Regions from separate parts of the Microvirgula aerodenitrificans DSM 15089 genome, predicted to be linked through region 1. Evidence: riboswitches for the same ligand, from Rfam matches in the RefSeq annotation. Region 1 holds a riboswitch; each other region holds the start of a gene.
What was found. Region 1 has a riboswitch for cobalamin ahead of Q352_RS20815 (TonB-dependent receptor domain-containing protein). Riboswitches for the same ligand answer to the same signal wherever they lie in the genome.
Positions count from the first base shown of each region.

Region 2: linked by a shared signal. The riboswitch ahead of Q352_RS0106255 ((2Fe-2S) ferredoxin domain-containing protein) and the one ahead of Q352_RS20815 (TonB-dependent receptor domain-containing protein) in region 1 are both predicted to bind cobalamin.
Region 3: linked by a shared signal. The riboswitch ahead of Q352_RS0113035 (energy-coupling factor ABC transporter permease) and the one ahead of Q352_RS20815 (TonB-dependent receptor domain-containing protein) in region 1 are both predicted to bind cobalamin.

Region 1 is NZ_JHVK01000012.1:110,805-114,839, forward strand. Features, by position in the region: gene Q352_RS0111625 (cobalamin-binding protein) at 1-97, opposite strand, end outside; gene cobU (bifunctional adenosylcobinamide kinase/adenosylcobinamide-phosphate guanylyltransferase) at 94-618, opposite strand; gene Q352_RS20815 (TonB-dependent receptor domain-containing protein) at 653-2,512, opposite strand; cobalamin riboswitch at 2,644-2,833, opposite strand; gene cobT (nicotinate-nucleotide--dimethylbenzimidazole phosphoribosyltransferase) at 2,988-4,016, shown strand; gene Q352_RS20820 (histidine phosphatase family protein) at 4,013-4,035, shown strand, end outside.
Region 2 is NZ_JHVK01000004.1:166,681-170,715, reverse strand. Features, by position in the region: gene Q352_RS0106265 (sulfate/molybdate ABC transporter ATP-binding protein) at 1-559, shown strand, start outside; gene Q352_RS0106260 (cobyric acid synthase) at 600-2,045, opposite strand; cobalamin riboswitch at 2,171-2,348, shown strand; gene Q352_RS0106255 ((2Fe-2S) ferredoxin domain-containing protein) at 2,517-2,846, shown strand; gene Q352_RS0106250 (cobaltochelatase subunit CobN) at 2,843-4,035, shown strand, end outside.
Region 3 is NZ_JHVK01000015.1:70,835-74,869, reverse strand. Features, by position in the region: gene mgtA (magnesium-translocating P-type ATPase) at 1-1,412, shown strand, start outside; gene Q352_RS0113035 (energy-coupling factor ABC transporter permease) at 1,479-2,132, opposite strand; cobalamin riboswitch at 2,173-2,371, opposite strand; gene Q352_RS21050 (MerR family transcriptional regulator) at 2,370-2,792, opposite strand; gene Q352_RS0113025 (NAD(P)H-dependent oxidoreductase) at 2,831-3,412, opposite strand; gene Q352_RS0113020 (LysR family transcriptional regulator) at 3,551-4,035, shown strand, end outside.

The sequences.
Region 1 (4,035 bases):
CACCGGTATCGTCGCTGACGCTGACGCCGGCCGGTGTCGCCATGGCCGGCAGCGGGCACAGGCAGAGCAGCAGGGCCACATGGCGCACTCGCTTCATTGCGACGCCCCTCCCTTCAGCACCAGCGGCAGGCCGGCGGCAACCAGGGTGACCCGGTCGGCAATGGCGGCAACCGACTGGTTCAGCCAGCCCAGCTCATCGACGAACCAGCGCGTTTCTGCGCCCATCGGCACCACGCCGAGGCCGATTTCATTGCTGACCACCACCACGTCGCCCGCCGCCGAGGCCAGCGCGTCGAGCAGCGTGGCCCGCGCCTGCGGATAGCGTTCCGCCTCCCCCGGCGCCAGAAAGTGCGCCAGCCACAGCGTCAGGCAGTCGATCAGCACCAGCCCGTCCGGACGCGCGGCATCCTGCAGCGCGTCACTCAGGGCCACACCGCACTCGACCGCCCGCCACGACGCCGGCCGGCGTGCCTGGTGCATCGCCACCCGGTGGGCAAACTCGGCATCACCGACACTGGCGGTCGCCAGGTAATGCACCGGGCCGACGTGGGCCAGCGCCAGTTTCTCGGCATGGCGGCTTTTGCCCGAACGGGCGCCGCCGGTGATCAGATGCAGCATGGAACCTCCTGCCGGGGATGCCGGACGCACGGTCTTACTTCGGTTGCCAGTTCACGCCGACCAGCCACTCGCGGCCCGGCTGGTTGAAACTCCGGATCAGCGTGTAGTCGCGGTCGAACACATTGTTGACCCGCGCGTACAGCGTGGTGGTCGGGGTCAGCCGGTAGTCGGCATACAGGTCGACCAGACCATAACCGGCCAGCGGCTGCTTGTTGGCCGGATCGCTGTAGCGCGAGCCGGCGGCGGTCAGGGCACTGCCCAGCGTGACCGGACCGATGTCGCGGCTGACGTCGACGCTGCCGAACACCCTGGCGCGCTGCGACAGCTGGTTGCCATTGCTGCGATCCTCACCGTCCTGCCAGTTGACGTTGGCGGCGATGCGGGTACCCAGCAGGGTGGTGCTGCCTGCCAGCGCCAGACCGCGGATGCGGGCCTTGTCGACGTTCTCCGCCGTGCACGGACCGCTGCCGCTGCACACATAGCCATTGATCATGTCGTCGATGCGGTTCTCGAACGCCGTCAGCCGCAGCATGCCGTATGCCCCGTTGTACTCGGCACCGACTTCCCCGTTGCGGGCCGACTCCGGCTTCAGGTTCGGGTTGCCCTGGAAACCATAGGCCAGCGGCCAGTACAGATCGTTGAAGGTCGGCACGCGGAAAGCGGTCCCGTAGTTCGCGGTCAGCTTGATGCTGTCGGTCAGCCGGTAGCCATAGCCGAGCGAGCCGGTGGTCTTTTCACCGAACTGCGAGTTGTCGTCATGACGCAGCGACGCATTCAGCAGGTGGTCGCCGAAATTGCCGCTCCAGCCGGCGAACACCGCCTTGTTGTTGCGTTCGTTCCGGGTATAGGCCTGCGTGCTGTCGACCTTCTGGTTCAGGTACTCGGCACCCAGCACCACCCGGCCGGCCACGCCGAGGTCCAGGTCGTTCTGCCAGGTGTAGGTATCCTGGGTGGTCTTGTACAGACCGGAGCGATCGAGATTCACCCCGCTGTAGGTCTCGTAGCGATCGACACCGTTGGTCACGGTCAGCGTGCTGGTCCATACATCGCTGAAGCGGTCTTTCAGGTACACGCTGTTGCTCTGGACGCGCTGCTTGTTGTAGTCGTCGGCCAGCGGCGTGCCGTTGTCAAAGTCGGCCTTGCCGAAGGACTGGAACAGCTTGATGCCGATTTCATGGCCGTCGACGATCTGGTGCGACACATTGGCGCTGTAGCTGAGGTTGCGGTAGCCGTCATCGTCCGGGTTGTAGCTGAACGTGTTCTGCGCATTGGTGGCGGAGAAGCCGCCATCGGTCCCGCGACCGGCCACGTTCAGCGAGAACGAGGTATCGCCGACCACGCCGCCGATGCCGCCGCCGACGCGCCAGGTGCCGTCATTGCCGACGCCGGCGCTCAGGTACGGCTTCGGTGCGCCCTTGCCCTGTTTGGTGAAAATCTGCACCACGCCGCCGATCGCATCAGCGCCGTACAGCCCGGATACCGGGCCGCGCACGATTTCGATATGGTCGATCAGTTCCAGCGGGATCTGTTCCAGCGCGGTCTGCCCCGAAGTCGCCGACGATACGCGCACGCCGTCGATCAGCACCACCGACTGCTTGGAACTGGTACCGCGCAGATACAGCGCGCTCGCGCGGCCATCGCCGCCGTTGCTCGCATACTCGACGCCGGACTGGCGCGCGAGCAGCTGCGGCAGGTTCAGGCCGCCGGCACGGGCGATTTCCTGCTGGCCGATCACGGTCACGTCACGGGTCTGTTCACGGCTGTCGGTGGCGGAGCGGTTGGCGGTCACCACGATTTCGCCGGTGGTGGTGGCGGGTTCGTCAGCGAACGCATTCGCCACTGCCAGCGACGCCAGGCTGGCGACAAACCATTTGCTACGGATATTGCACTTCACGAAAAACACTCCCTGGAAACGGATCAGGAGTGCGAGAAAGACAGGCGCATGGCCTTTCAGAATGGACAATCGGCGCGGCCCGGCCTGATGCCGGTCGCGCTGTCGCTGTCATACCGCCTCCCCGCGATACTCCACTGCAGATTGCCTGGGCCGGTCTCCGGGCTGGGTTCCCGCGGCCTCGCCTTCCCACCCTGTCGGGCAGTGGCGCGTGAAGCCGCTTGCATGCGAACCATACCGTTGCGGGGGCAGCGCCGGCCTGTCACCGGCTTCCCGTTTCATCCGCGCCTGACGGCGGCGGACACCCTGGCAAGATGGAGCCGGATTATAGCGGCGGCATGCCGGCATGACAGCCCGCAAGATCAAATTACGCCGTAATGCCGATTGAAGCGCTGCCGGCGCAGCGGTAAGGTCTCGCGTTCGATTTTCGCCGCCCCGCAAGACGGGACGATTCCCTTCTCTCTTCCGGAACCCCCTGATGCCCCATCCCGATGCGTCCGCCTTCGATGCCGCCGTCGCCCGCCAGGCGCGACTGACCAAACCCGCCGGCAGCCTCGGCAAGCTGGAAACCCTCGCCTGCCAGTTCGCGGCCTGGCAGGGCCGCGCCATTCCCTCGCGCCTGCGCCCCGCCATCACTGTCTTTGCCGCCGACCATGGCGTCGCCCGCAGCGGCGTCTCGGCTTATCCGGTCGAAGTCACCGCCGAGATGGTGAAGAACTTCGTTCGCGGCGGGGCGGCAATCAGTGTGCTGGCGCGGGAAATCGACGCGACACTGGAAGTGGTCGATGTCGGTGTGGCGGCAGACTTCGATCCGGCCATGCCGATCGTGCATGCCAAGGTCCGCTACGGTTCGCGCAATCTGTGCGACGAACCGGCCATGCAGGAACAGGAATGCGAACAGGCGATCGAAGCCGGCCGCGCCGCCGCCCGCCGCGCCATTGCCGCCGGTGCAACGCTGCTGATCGCCGGTGAGATGGGCATCGGCAACACCACCCCGTCGGCCGCGCTGATCTGCGCACTGAGCGGCGCCCGCCCGGTCGATGTGGTCGGGCGCGGTACCGGTGTGGACGACCAGGGCATGGCCCGCAAGCGGGGAGCGGTCGAAAAGGCGCTGCTGCGCGCCCGGACTACCGACACGGCGGCCGGCTGGCTGGCCGAGGTCGGCGGGCTGGAAATCGCCGCCATTGCCGGTTACTACCTCGAAGCCGCCAGCGCCGGTGTACCGGCACTGGTTGACGGCTTCATCACCGCAGCCGCGGCCCTGGTCGCCTGCGGCATCGATATCGACACCCGCGACTGGCTGCTGGCCTCGCACCGTTCCCGGGAACTGGGTCATGAGCTGGCACTGACCGCGATGGGGCTGGAGCCGCTGTACGACTTCGGGCTGCGCCTCGGCGAGGGATCCGGCGCGGCGCTGACCGTGCCGATGCTGCAGATGGCGATCCGGCTGCATGCCGACATGGCCACCTTTGCCGAAGCCGGCGTCAGCGACCGGGACCACGAATGAAGCGCATTACCTTGTGGCG
Region 2 (4,035 bases), on a different contig from region 1:
CGCCAAGGTGCGCAAGGATCTGCGTCGCTGGCTGCGCCGCCTGCACGATGAAATGCACATCACCAGCGTGTTCGTGACCCATGACCAGGAAGAGGCGCTGGAAGTGTCCGACCGGGTGGTGGTGATGAACCACGGCCGCATCGAGCAGGTCGGCAGCCCGGCGTCGATCTATGACGATCCGGCCTCGCCGTTCGTCACCCAGTTCCTCGGCGACGTGAACCTGTTCCACGGCCGGGTCGAAGCCGGACGCGTGGCGATCGGCGACTACCAGCACAAGCTGGAAGACGCGACCCGCGATGGCGATGCGACCATCTACGTGCGGCCGCACGATCTTGAAGTCAGCCGCGACGAAGACCGCGCGCTGGCCAGCGGCACCGTCGAGCACATCCATGCAGTTGGCCCGGTGGTGCGGGTCGAGCTGAACAGCCTGAGCGGGCAGGTTATCGACGTGGCGCTGAACCGCGACGATTACCGCGCCCTTGGCCTGATGCTTGGTGACCAGGTGTTCGTCCGGCCGAAAAAAGTGGCGGTATTCGTCGACGAAGGCGCGAACATCTGAGTTGTCGCCGGGGGCAGGCCCCGCTTCGCGCGTCCGCGCTTCAGTCCGGCAGCCAGTCGGCGATGCGGGTGATGTCCAGGTTCTCCTCGATCAGGTTTGCCAGCCGTTCGATATGCGCCTCGCGGAGCGCAGGGTAGTCGACGGGCACCGCATCGGGCAGGCCGGCCCAGTGCAGCAGGGCGAGGCAGGCTTCCGGATGGTCGAACAGGCCGTGCAGATAGCTGCCCAGCACCTGGTCGTCGGCCGAGACCGCCCCCTCGTTGCCGTCGGCCAGCCGGATCGCCGGCCGGTCCAGCGCCGGGCCGGTCGACACGCCCATGTGGATCTCGTAGCCGGTGACGGCGGCATGGCCCGAGGCCAGCCATCCCTGCCGGCGTTCGAGCTGCTTGTGCGCATCCAGTGTCGTTTCCATGTCGAGCAGGCCGAGTCCCGGCGTGCTGCCGGCCGCACTTTCCAGCCCGAGCGGGTCGTGCAGCTGGCGGCCCAGCATCTGGAAGCCGCCGCAGATGCCGATCAGCCTGCCGCCGTAGCGCAGGTGACGGTCGATGGCGGCCTCCCAGCCATTGGCGCGCAGCCAGCCGAGATCGTCGCGGACGTTCTTGCTGCCCGGCAGCACGATCAGGTCGGCCGGCGGAATCGGCTGGCCGGCGGGGATCAGCTGGAATTCGACCTGCGGATGCAGGCGCAGCGGGTCGAAGTCGGTGTGGTTGCTGAGACGGGGCAAGGCCGGCGCGATCACGCGCAGTATCCGCTCGCCGCTGGCCGCCACGCCCTGCGTGCCCTGGCTCAGGCTGTCCTCGGCCTCGATATGCAGTCCCTGCAGGTACGGCAGGACGCCGAGCACCGGCTTGCCGGTTTCGCGCTCCAGCCAGTCCAGTCCCGGCTGCAGCAGGGCGATGTCGCCGCGGAAACGGTTGATGACCAGGCCGACCACGCGCCGGCGCTCGCTGTCCGACAGCAGCGCCAGCGTGCCGACCAGATGGGCGAACACGCCACCCCGGTCGATATCGGCCACCAGGATCACCGGGCAGTCGACCGCTTCGGCAAAGCCCATGTTGGCGATATCGCCATCGCGCAGATTGATCTCCGCCGGGCTGCCGGCGCCTTCGACCAGGACGCAGTCGCAGCTTGCCGCCACCCGGCTGTGGGCTTCGAGCACCACGCTCAGCGCCCTGGGCTTGAAGCGGTGATAGGCGGCGGCGTCCATATTGCCGATCGAATGGCCAAGGACGATGACCTGCGAGCCGGTATTGCTGTTCGGCTTCAGCAGGATCGGGTTCATGTCGGTATGCGGTTCGATGCCGCAGGCCAGCGCCTGCACCGCCTGCGAGCGGCCGATTTCGCCGCCATCGACGGTGACCGCGCTGTTCAGCGCCATGTTCTGCGGCTTGAACGGCATGACCCGGATGCCGCGCCGTATGAGAAAGCGGCACAGGCCGGTGACCAGGGTGCTTTTGCCGGCATCGGAGGTGGTGCCCTGGATCATGAGGGTTCTGGCTGGCATGGCGGCGGGGACGGGTGAATGAGGACGGCCATTATAGGGGTGTCGCCTGCGCCGGGCGTGGCGGACGGCCGATCGGGCACAAACGCGGTGCCCCGAAATCACGTATTATCCGGCGCTATTGCTGATGGTGCCCTTCGGGGTGAAACGGGAATGCGGTGAGAAACCGTGGCTGCCCCCGCAACTGTAAGTGACGAGCCCGCTTGACGATGCCACTGGATGACTCCGGGAAGGCCGCGCGGGTGATGACGCACGAGCCAGGAGACCGGCCATCGCCTTAGTCGACGTGAGTTGAAACCGGGCGGGGTGCACCGGGGGAAACCGCCAGCAGCCGTTCCGGCTGCGGCGCCTCGCTCGCGGCGACGCCCCCTGCACGAGGACGTCCTCCATGGCCCTGCCACCGCGCCGCTTCCGCCTTCCATTGTCGTTCTGCCCTGCCGCCGCGAGGGTGCCGTCATGAGACGCCACGACCGCCATGTCCTGATGTGCACTGGCCCGCGCTGCACCGGCAACGGCGTCGAGGCCGAGGCGATGTTCAAGGTGCTCGGGCAGGCGATCGACGCGCGCGACGGGCTGTGTGTCAAGCGTACCCGTTCGCACTGCTTTGCCGTGTGCAGGGAAGGCCCGATCGCCGTCGTCTATCCGGACGGCGTCTGGTATCGCCAGGTCGATGCCGCCGCCGTCGAACGCATCGTCGACGAACATCTGGTCAACGGTCGCCCGGTCGACGCGCTGGTGTTCCACCGGCTCGGAACCGGCGATGTCGGGCAGGAGGCGGGCCAGTGAACACTCCCGTTTCCCGCGGCATCGTGCTGTTGACCCACGCCGGCACCGACCTGACCGCGCTGCAGCGCGTGCGTGCCGAACTGCCGGACGGTTTCGTGCCAGTCTCCGGCGTCAACCTGCAGACCATCGTCTGCCCGGACGGCATGGCCGCCGTGCTGGCCGGTCCGGTGGCGACGGCGCGCGTCGTCATTGTCCGCGTGCTGGGCCGCACCAGTGCCATTCCCGGTTTCGACACCCTGTGGAAGGACGCCCGCGCCCACGGACGCGCCCTGATCGTGGTCAGCGGCACCGGCGAGCCGGACCCGGATCTGGCAGCACAGTCGACCGTCCCGCCGTCCCTGCAGCATGAAGTGACCGCCTACCTGCAGGCCGGTGGCACCGGCAATATGGCGCAGCTGCTGCGTTTCCTTGCCGACTACCTGCTGATGACCGGCTTCGGCTACCTGCCACCGACGCCGCTGCCCGAGCACGGCATCCACCATCCGGAACTGTCGGCCGACTGCTCGCTCGACGACTGGCTGGCGATCCGCCGGCCGGACTGGCCGACGGTCGGCATCACCTTCTATCGCGCGCACTGGGTCAGCGGCAACACCCGCTTTATCGACAGCCTGGTCGACGCCCTGGCCGCGCAGCAGCTGAATGCGCTGCCGGTCTATACCGCCTCGCTGCGCACGCTGGACGGTAACGGCATGCCGGCCGCCATGCAGTTTTTTGTCGGGGCGGACGGCACGAGCCGCATCGATGCGCTGATCAACACCACCTCGTTCGCCATGGGCGACGTGAACGCCGACGGGCCGACGCCGACCGGCTGGTCGGTGGCCGCTTTCGAGCGCCTCGACGTCCCGGTGGTGCAGGCAATCACCAGCAGCATGACCCGGGCGCAATGGGAGCAGTCGGAACGCGGGCTGAATCCGCTCGACACGGCGATGAACGTCGCACTGCCGGAGTTCGATGGCCGCATCGTCAGCGTGCCGATGTCGTTCAAGCATGCCAGCGACGGTGCGCCGGCCGAACAGACCGACTATGCGCCGCTGCCCGACCGGGTGCGGCGCGTGGCCGGCATCACCGCACGGCTGGTACGGCTGCGTCGGGTGCCAGCCGCCGACAAGCGCATCGCTTTCATCTTTACCAACTCTAACAGCAAGGCGTCGCAGATCGGCAATGCCGTCGGCCTCGACTCGCCGGCCTC
Region 3 (4,035 bases), on a different contig from region 1:
AGAAACTGGATGCCGCCGGCAATTTCCGCAAGGTCGACGAGATTCCTTTCGATTTCAGCCGCCGGCGGATGTCGGTCGTCGTGAGCGAGCACGACGATCGCCACCTGCTGATCTGCAAGGGCGCGCTGGAAGAAGTGCTGTCGGTCTGCAGCCATGTACGGCACGGCGAGACGACCGGAGTGCTGGACCAGGCACTGCTGGCACGCATCCGTACCGTGACCGCCGGGCTGAATCAGGAAGGGCTGCGCGTGGTTGCCGTTGCGACCCGGGCGCTGCCCGCAGCCCGCGACACGTATGGAGTGGCCGATGAGTCGGGACTGACGCTGGTCGGCTATATCGCCTTCCTCGATCCGGCGAAGGAGTCGACCGCGCCGGCGCTGGCGGCGCTGAAGGCCAATGGCATCGAGGTCAAGGTGCTGACCGGTGACAACGAACGGGTGACGCTGAAGGTGTGCCGCGACGTCGGGCTGACGGTCAAAGGGGTGCTGCTCGGTGGCGATATCGAGCCGATGAGCGATGCCCGGCTGGCCATGGCGGTGGAAAATGCGACCGTGTTCGCCAGGCTGTCCCCCATACAGAAGGAACGGCTGGTGCGCGCGCTGCGCGGCAATGGCCATGTGGTCGGCTTCATGGGCGACGGCATCAATGATGCCCCGGCGCTGCGTGCGGCCGACATCGGCATTTCGGTTGACTCGGCAGTCGACATCGCCAGGGAGGCAGCCGACATCATCCTGCTGGAAAAGAGCCTGATGGTGCTCGACCAGGGCGTGATCGAGGGGCGCAAGACCTTCGCCAACATGCTGAAGTACATCAAGATGACTGCCAGTTCGAACTTCGGCAATGTGTTCTCGGTGCTGGTGGCCAGCGCGTTCATCCCGTTTCTGCCGATGCTGCCGCTGCATCTGCTGGTGCAGAACCTGTTGTACGACGTGTCGCAGGTTGCCATCCCGTTCGACAACGTCGATGAAGACGCGCTGCGCCAGCCGCAGAAGTGGAACCCGGACGAACTGGGACGCTTCATGCTGTTCTTCGGCCCGATCAGCTCGGTATTCGACATCAGCACCTATGCGCTGATGTGGTTCGTGTTCGGCGCGAACACGGCGGCGCAGCAGACGCTGTTCCAGTCCGGCTGGTTTGTCGAAGGGCTGCTGTCGCAGACACTGATCGTGCACATGATCCGCACCCGCAAGCTGCCATTCATCCAGAGCCGTGCCGCCTGGCCGCTGCTGGCGATGACGGCGGTGATCATCAGCATCGGCATTTTCCTGCCGATGGGGCCGCTGGCCGGCTACTTCAAGCTGCAGGCGCTGCCGCTGAGCTACTTCCCGTGGCTGATCGCCACCCTGCTGGCCTATATGGCGCTGACCCAGGCCATGAAGGGATTCTATGCCCGCCGCTACGGCTGGCAGTAAGCGGGTTTCGCTGCAATGAAAAATGGCGCGAGTGTTGCACTCGCGCCATTTTTTGCAGACCCGTGCCTATGCCACGGCCAGCGTCTTCACGCAGGTGAAGCGGCTGATCAGCAGCTTGTCGGCGTGCGGCTTCAGCGTGCGCACCACCAGGCAGGTGAACAGTGGTTCGCACAGCACCAGCGGCAGGTAGGACACGGCGAACAGCGCCCAGTTGTACAGCGGGGTCGGTTCTTCGCCGAAGGCCAGCCAGAAGCCGACCATGGCGACCACGCCGCTGTAGTACAACGCGTCGAACTTGACCACTTCAGCCCAGCGGATGCGGCGGCGTTCGTCCTCGGCGAAGAAGTGGCGGCCCAGCAGACCGTGTGCAGCCACCAGCGGCAGCATCAGCGACAGCGAGTTGACGCCGAGATGGACCAGATCCTGCGGCTCGAACAGCAGTCCCTGCAGCAGCAGGCCAATGGCGAAGCCGAACAGGGTGGGGATAAAGCCAAAGATGAAGTACACCGCCGATGCGCCGACGAAATGGAGTTCCGACGCGCCGACCGGCAGGTGGAAGATTTCCATGAAGACCGAGAAGAACACGGCAGCCAGCAGCGTCTTGACCAGGTTGTCGGGCCGGGTGAACAGTCTGGGTGAAAAGGCGGCCAGCGCGCCGACGGCGGCGACGTTGGCGTACAGCACTTTGGCGGCATTGAGAATGCCGGGTTCGATATGCATCGTTCTCCCTCCGAGGAGATGCGGGTGAGGAATACGCCGGGGATCGGCATGTCTCGTGGCAGGTCTCCTGGCTCGCGGGTCGACATCCCGGTGCGCCTTCCCGGCCTTTCAGGCCAGTGACTTCATGCACGAGACTCACCGCTCACAGTTGCGGGGGCAGCGCGGTATCCGCCCGAAGGCTTGCCGACTTCCCTGTTTCCTCCGCCCACTTCGGCGGAACCACTAAGCGCGCATAGCTTAAGGGGTTTCCAGAACAGATGCATCTTTCTGCTGATGACGGGAACGGACAGGCTCACAGGCCGGGCTGCGCTGCTGCAGATCGGTGCAGGCACGGATCTCCGCCTCGATATGTATCAGCTCCTGGTCGAGCCTTTCGAGTCTCGCGATCTCCTGCCGCAGGCTGGCGCGTTTCTGCGCCAGCAGCGCCGCCAGCCGGTCCCAGTCCGGCTCGCCATCCCCGTTCAGTACCGGCGCCAGTTCGGCCAGCCGCAAGCCGAGGGCCAGCGCCTGGCGGATCATCTGCACCAGCGCCACGCTCTCGTCACGATAGACGCGGTAACTGCCCTGGCGCTGCACCTGCCCCAGCAGGCCCAGCGATTCGTACAGCCGGATGGCGCGCGCCGAGGCACCGCTCCGTTTCGCCAGTTCCCCGATATACATGGTTCCTCCCGCGCATGACCGCTGACTGGATAACGCGTTCAGAGTCGTCTGGCAAGCAGGCGGGCCCGTTCCAGCCAGGCCTCAAGGCGGGCGGGCGTAGCGCCGAGGACCGGCCCCAGCCGCTCTACCCGCACTGGCCGGATGCCGCAGAAGCGCAGCGTAGTGTCCTTCATCTGCCGGATCGCCGGGTCGCGGTAGACCCAGCGGAAATACCACGGCGGCGTATCCATCGTCGCCAGCAGCAGTGCCGAACGGCCGCTCAGCAGCCGGGCGGGAAACGCCTTGCCGGGCCGGTAGCGAAAGGCAAAACCGGGCAGGAACACCCGGTCCAGAAACCCCTTCAGCAGCGCCGGCACCCCGCCCCACCAGACCGGAAAGACAAAGGTCAGGTGCTCGGCCCAGTGGATCGCCTCGGTCGCCGCCTGCAACCCGGGTTCCAGCGGCTGGACCCGGCGGTAGCCATCATGCAGAACCGGATCGAACACCAGTTGGCCCAGCCGCAGCACCCTGACCTCGTGCCCGGCCTGCCGTGCAGCCTCGGCATGGGCATCGGCCAGCGCAGCGTTGAAGCTGTCACTGGCCGGATGGCCGAGAATCACCAGAACGCGTTTGCCGCTCATTCCGCCCCACTCTTGTCTGTCCGAAAGCATGCAGTGTGAACCCTGCCCCGTGGGACAGGGTCAAGGGCTTTCCATTCCGGGCCTGGCCATGACTGCTAGAATTGATAATTGTCGTTCATTTATCAAAAAATTTTTGACATGTATGCGATCAACGACCTGCGGCTGTTCATCCGCACCGCCGAGCTGGAAAACCTGTCCGCGGCGGCGCGCGAGCTGGGCTGCACCGCCGCCGCTGCCAGCGCGGCCGTTCTGCGGCTGGAGAAACGGCTTGGCGTACGGCTGTTCGCCCGCTCGACCCGGCGCATGCGCTTGACCGAGGAAGGTCGGATCTTTCTGCCATCGGCCCGGGCCGCACTGGCGGCACTGGCCGATGGCGAGGCAGCGCTGGCGGCGCAACGCCAGCAGCTTGCCGGGCCGATCCGGCTGGCGCTGCCGTCCGATCTCGGCCGCCACCTGCTGCGACCGTGGCTGGACCCGTTTCTGGAGCAACATCCGGGCATTACCCTGACACTGAGCGTCGGCGATGCGCTGACCGATCTGGTGCGCAGCAATATCGACCTGGCGCTGCGTTACGGCCAGCTCGATGATTCGCCGCTGGTCCGGCGTCAGCTGGCGCTGACCCG